DNA from 2 places in the Shinella sp. GW821-FHT11G07 genome. Region 1 is predicted to be linked to the other one. Evidence: riboswitches for the same ligand, from Rfam matches in the RefSeq annotation. Region 1 holds a riboswitch; the other holds the start of a gene.
The links. Region 1 has a riboswitch for thiamine pyrophosphate ahead of thiD (bifunctional hydroxymethylpyrimidine kinase/phosphomethylpyrimidine kinase). Riboswitches for the same ligand answer to the same signal wherever they lie in the genome.

Region 1 (3,089 bases):
CCGGTGTCCCCTGCAACCTCCTCCTCTGCACGGGACCTGCCATGACCACTGAATTCCTCATCACCTCGCTCGTCGTCATCCTGCTGCCGGGCACCGGCGTGATCTACACGCTGGCACTCGGCATCAGCGGCGGTTTTCGCGCCGGGCTGCTCGCCGCCTTCGGCTGCACGCTCGGCATCATTCCGCATATCCTCGCCAGCGTCGTCGGCCTTGCCGCGGTTCTGCATGCCAGTGCGCTGGCCTTCGAGGTGTTGCGCTACATCGGTGTCGCCTATCTGCTGTTCATCGCGTGGAGCCTGCTGAAGGATAGCAATGCGCTGGATATCGGAGACGAAAAGGCACCCGTCGAACGCGCGCTCCGCATCGTGCGAAAGGGCATTCTCACCAACATCTTCAACCCGAAGCTTTCGCTGTTCTTCCTGGCGTTCCTGCCGCAATTCGTGCCGGCAGACGCATCGGACGCCACGGCGCAGATGCTCTTTCTCGGCGGCGTCTTCATGCTGCTCACTTTCCTGGTCTTCGCCCTCTACGGCGCGCTTGCCGCAGGGTTTCGACACCAGGTCCTTAGCCGGCCAAGGATCATGGTCTGGACGCAGCGCAGCTTTGCCGCCGCCCTTGGCCTCATGGGCCTGCGGCTCGCACTGGCAGACCGCTGACGATCAGGTCCAGAGCGCGTGGAAGTGATGAAGCGGTCCGTGGCCGGAGCCAACAGCAAGGGCATCCGAGGTGCGCACCGCGCCGGCGATGAAGCTCTTCGCTGCGGCAACGGCATCCGCAAGCGGCTTGCCCTTGCCAAGTTCCGCCGCGATCGCGCTCGACAGCGAGCAACCGGTGCCGTGGGTGTTGCGCGTCAGTACGCGCACACCCTCGAACCAGCGTTGCCCGTCGGTCGTCGCAAGCACATCGGGGCTTTGCCCACCCGGCAGGTGGCCACCCTTCAAAAGCACGGCCTTCGGGCCGAGCGCCAGCAAGCGCATAGCCTGATCTTCCATTCCCGCGCGGTCGATCGCCTCCGGTTCACCGAGCAACGCGGCCGCTTCCGGCAGGTTGGGCGTCAGCACGGTCGCAAGCGGCAGCAGGCGCCGCGTCAGCGCCTCGACGGCCTGGCTCTCCAGCAGGGATGCCCCGCCCTTCGCAACCATCACCGGATCCACCACGATCGGCAGCCCGCGACGCGACGAAAGTGCCCTGGCGACAGCCTCGGCGATTTCCGCCGAGGCGATCATGCCGATCTTCACCGCATGCACGCGAATGTCGCCAAAAATATCCGCAATCTGCGCCGCAACGAAGGTAGGGGGCACGAGATGCACGCCGGAGACGCCCTGCGTGTTCTGTGCCGTCAACGCGGTCAGAACGGCCATGCCATAGGTGCCGCGGGCGGCGAAGGTCTTGAGGTCGGCCTGGATGCCGGCGCCGCCTGACGGGTCGGATCCCGCAATCGAGAGAATGTTTGCAATCGCCTCAGTCAACGCGCCTCCTCGCGACGAAGGCAGCAGACGGGCAGCACCCAGTCGACTCCCTCCGCCGGCATGATCCGGTTCAGGTTCAAAGGGTGCTTCTCAGCCCGCCTTCCGGCGGACGCCCCTGTCAGGGACGGGTTTTCGCAAATGCCGCCGCACCTGTCACGCCGAAAGTGACAGATGCGCTATTCGATCACACATTGGCCAATCACGCCTTGGTGACGTGATATTCCTTGATGGCCACCATCTTGATCGCCGGATAGCGCTCTGCCTCGTAGCGCAGCGAGAAGGCATCCTGCGCCAGGAACACCGGATCGCCATCGAGGTCGCGGGCGATATCGCCGCGGCGCTGGGTGACGAATTTGTCGAGTTCGGCCGGACTGTCGGACGAAATCCAGCGGCAGACGGAGAAGCGCGACATTTCGAAGGAGACTGGCAGGCCGTATTCCCCCTGAAGCCGCTCCTTCAAGACGTCGAGCTGCAGTGCACCGACGACGCCGACAATGGCGGGCGAGCCGTCTTCCGGCGAGAAGAGCTGCACAACGCCCTCTTCCGCCATCTGCTGGAGCGCTTCCTTCAGCTTCTTCGCCTTCATCGCGTCTTCCAGCCGCACGCGACGGAGAATTTCCGGCGCGAAGTTCGGCACGCCTTCGAAGACCAGCGCCTCGCCTTCGGTCAGCGTATCGCCGATGCGCAAGGTGCCGTGGTTCGGAATACCCACCACGTCGCCGGCATAGGCCGTGTCGGCCAGCTGGCGCTGCGAAGCGAAGAAGAACTGCGGCGCCGACAGGCCGATCTGCTTGCCGGTGCGGGCAAGGCGCACCTTCATGCCGCGCTCCAGCATGCCGGAGCAGACGCGGGCAAAGGCGATGCGGTCGCGGTGGTTCGGGTCCATGTTCGCCTGGATCTTGAAGACGAAGGCGGTCATCTTGTTTTCGGCCGCATGCACCTTGCGCACGTCGGCAACCTGGTCACGCGGCGGCGGGGCGATGGCGCCGAGCGCGTTGATCAGATCACGCACGCCGAAATTGCGCAACGCCGAGCCAAAGAAGACGGGCGTCATGTGGCCCTCGAGGAAGGCCTCGCGATCGAACGGCCGGCAAACCCCTTGGGCAAGCTCGAGTTCCTCGATGAAGGTCTCGCGCTCGTTTTCCGGCAGGTTCTTGGCGACGATCGCGGGGTCGTCGATCTTCGTCGGCTGCACCTGCTTGTCAGAACCGCGGAACGTGCCTTCGGCGAGATGGAAGGAGCCGCAGAAGGTCTTCGAGCGGCCGACCGGCCAGGTGATCGGCGCGGTATCAAGCGCCAGCTTCTCCTCGACTTCGTCGAGGATCTCGAAGGGATCACGGCTCTCGCGGTCCATCTTGTTGACGAACGTAATGATCGGGATGTCGCGCAGGCGGCAGACCTCGAACAGTTTGAGCGTACGCGGCTCGATACCCTTGGCGGCGTCGATGACCATGACGGCCGCATCCACCGCCGTCAGCGTGCGGTAGGTGTCGTCAGCGAAGTCTTCGTGGCCGGGCGTATCGAGAATGTTGAAGACGTTGCCGTCATATTCGAAGGTCATCACCGAGGTCACGACCGAGATGCCGCGCTCGCGCTCGATCTTCATCCAGTCCGAACGGG
Region 2 (3,089 bases), on a different contig from region 1:
CGTCGGCAATCGAGCCGGGGCGCAGGCCGTCGCCGAGCGAGAAGGTGACGTCATAGGCGCGGCAGATGTCACAGATTTCCTCGAAATGCTCGTACAGGAAGCTCTCGCGATGGTGATGCAGACACCACTTGGCCATGATCGAGCCGCCGCGCGAGACGATGCCGGTAACGCGGTTGACGGTGAGCGGGATGTAGGGAAGGCGCACGCCGGCGTGGATGGTGAAATAGTCGACGCCCTGCTCGGCCTGTTCGATCAGCGTGTCGCGGTAGACTTCCCAGGTCAGGTCCTCGGCAATGCCATTGACCTTTTCCAGCGCCTGGTAGAGCGGCACGGTGCCGATCGGTACGGGTGAATTGCGGATGATCCATTCGCGGATGTTGTGGATGTTGCGGCCGGTGGAGAGATCCATGACGGTATCCGCACCCCAGCGGATCGCCCAGACCATCTTCTCGACCTCCTCCGCCATGGAGGAGGTGACGGCGGAATTGCCGATATTGGCGTTGATCTTCACCAGAAAATTCCGGCCGATGATCATCGGCTCGGCTTCCGGATGGTTGATGTTGGCGGGGATGACGGCACGGCCGCTTGCGACTTCCTGGCGGACGAATTCCGGCGTGACGAAATCCGGAATGTGGGCGCCAAAACTCTCACCGTCACGGACAAGGGCGTCCTTCACCGCCTTGCGGCCGAGGTTTTCGCGGATGGCGATGAATTCCATTTCCGGAGTAACGATACCGGCGCGGGCATAGGCAAGCTGGGTCACCGCCTTGCCGTCCGTCGCCCGGCGCGGATGGTTGCGGACGGGGAATTCCGGCGTCAGTCGTTCGCCGGTGGCAAAGCCGTTGTCCTCCGGGCGGATATGGCGGCCCTCGTAACCCACGGTGTCGCCACGGGCTGCGACCCAGGTTTCGCGCAGGCGCGGCAGGCCGGCCTCGATGGCAACGACATGGTTGGGGTCGGTGTAGGGGCCGGAGGCGTCGTAGACCACGACCGGCGGCTCGCCGGAGGTCGGGTGCAGGGAAATCTCGCGCATCGGCACGCGGATATGCGGATGCTGCTCGCCGGCGATGTGGATCTTGCGCGAGGCGGGCAGGGCGCCGGTGGTGACGGTGGGGGTAAGCTTCTGGGCGGCAATATTCATCGTGAGGCTCCAAGTTTTCGTTTGGAGACCCAGTCCTAGAGCCGGAATGATGGAAAGACGCCGACACGGAATCCGGACGTCGGACCACCTGTCAAAACAGCGCTTGCACCGTCCCTACGCCAGTATGAACTGGATCAGGTTCAACGGGTCACTGCGCTGCGAAAGCTAGCAGAATCTCAGCCCCTTGTCGGGACCCCCCTGGTGAATGCCTTAAGCAAAGACGCTACGGGGCGATTTGTCAACACGGTAAAATATGTAAGTTTTTACTCACGTTTTGTTGCGGTGCGCACAAACAGAAACGGCGGGGTTTTGCCCCGCCGTTTCCTTTGAAATCAGTGCGAAAACTATTCGCGCTCGCCGGTGAAATTCAGCAGCAGCTGGAAGATGTTGACGAAGTTCAGGTAGAGCGAAAGCGCACCGAACACGGCCATCTTCTGTTGCGATTCCTGGTCGATGTTTTCGGCATACTGTTCCTTGATGTTCTGCGTGTCCCAGGCGGTGAGGCCGACGAACACGACGATGCCGATCACGGAAATCGCGAACTGCAGCGCGCTCGAACCGAGGAAGATGTTGACGATCGAGGCGATGACGACGCCGATCAGGCCCATGATCAGGAACGAGCCGAACTTCGACAGGTCACGCTTCGTCACGTAGCCGTAAAGGCTTGTCGTGCCGAACATCGAGGCCGCGATGAAGAAGGTGCGCGCGATGCTTGTGCCAGTGAAGACGAGGAACACCGAGGCGAGCGACAGGCCCATCACGGCGCAGAAGGCCCAGAACATCATCTGTGCCGTGCTGGCCGACATCGTCTGGATCTTGAACGAGAAGAAGAAGACGAAGGCGAGCGGCGCCAGCATCACGACCCACTTCAGCGGGGACGAGAAGATCGGCACGTAGAGGGCCGGCGTCGAGCCGACGATGAAGGCGACGAGGCCGGTGATGACCAGGCCTGCGCCCATGTAGTTGTAGACGCGCAGCATATGCTGGCGCAGACCCTCGTCGAAGAGGGCGGCCGACTGCGCCTTCGCGCCGTAGCCAAATCGCTGTTGTACGGGTTCCATCATGGGTCTCCTTCGGTGGAACGGTTGATCAGTAAAGCGTGCGCGAGAGATCCCGCGCGGTTTCCGCCAGGTCGTCGGCCTTTAGACTTTCCGATACCAGCGCATAGGCGACCTCGCCGATCTGCCAGTAGGCGGCCCTGGCATTGTCGGCGTGGAAGAGCAGGACGTGCTGCACGGCAAACGAGCCGGGGCGCACGGCAAAAAGCGACAGGCGTTCGTCCTTGCGCGGCTCCAGCACCAGCTCGACGCTCGGGCCGTAGGCGGAGGGGAAGACCTGGGTGTCGACCACGGTCCAGCCCTTCGGCAGGTTTGGCAGCACGATGGCCGTCGCCGAGCGGATTTCGGCCGGATCGAAGATTTCGATTTCGGGCTGCGAAGCCATGGAGTCGCGCAGCAGCGTCGTCTTGTGCGCCCTGACGGCCTCTTCGACAAAGGCCGGCGGTGGCGTCGAGGCAATGACCTCAGTTGCGCCGAACGGCCCGAGCGTCGCATGCGCGGTCCAGCCGGCGGCAACAAAAAGCGCGATGGTGGCGGCGCGGCGGAAGACCGAGAAGATGCGGCGGCGCGACAGCGCGCGTTCCAGCAGGCGCGCGGCTTCGCGCGTTGCCTGCCGGGTCACCGTGCGGTGGTCGGCAAGCGCCAGGCGCAACTCGTCGCGCACGCGAAGATCCTTCATGATCTGGGCGGCGACCTCCGGCCGTTCCGAAAGATAGGCCTCTACCTCGATGCGCCGGCCGACGGCGAGCTGGTCGTCGACATAGGCGTTGAGATCGGATTCGATGATGGGATCATTGCTTGTCATCGTCAGTGCCTCCGACGATCTTGAGATGCGTGACAGGCGTGGTAGCGCCGTTCTGTTCAAAGGCCCGCAGCCGTTGGCGGGCGCG

Region 2: linked by a shared signal. The riboswitch ahead of thiC (phosphomethylpyrimidine synthase ThiC) and the one ahead of thiD (bifunctional hydroxymethylpyrimidine kinase/phosphomethylpyrimidine kinase) in region 1 are both predicted to bind thiamine pyrophosphate.

Annotation. Positions count from the first base shown of each region.
Region 1 is NZ_JBXARJ010000006.1:229,345-232,433, forward strand. It holds gene AC1RT2_RS14095 (LysE family translocator) at 42-656, shown strand; gene thiD (bifunctional hydroxymethylpyrimidine kinase/phosphomethylpyrimidine kinase) at 660-1,469, opposite strand; TPP riboswitch at 1,500-1,596, opposite strand; gene AC1RT2_RS14105 (peptide chain release factor 3) at 1,669-3,089, opposite strand, start outside.
Region 2 is NZ_JBXARJ010000004.1:101,688-104,776, forward strand. It holds gene thiC (phosphomethylpyrimidine synthase ThiC) at 1-1,141, opposite strand, end outside; TPP riboswitch at 1,235-1,351, opposite strand; gene AC1RT2_RS09530 (Bax inhibitor-1/YccA family protein) at 1,486-2,202, opposite strand; gene AC1RT2_RS09535 (anti-sigma factor family protein) at 2,231-3,004, opposite strand; gene AC1RT2_RS09540 (sigma-70 family RNA polymerase sigma factor) at 2,991-3,089, opposite strand, start outside.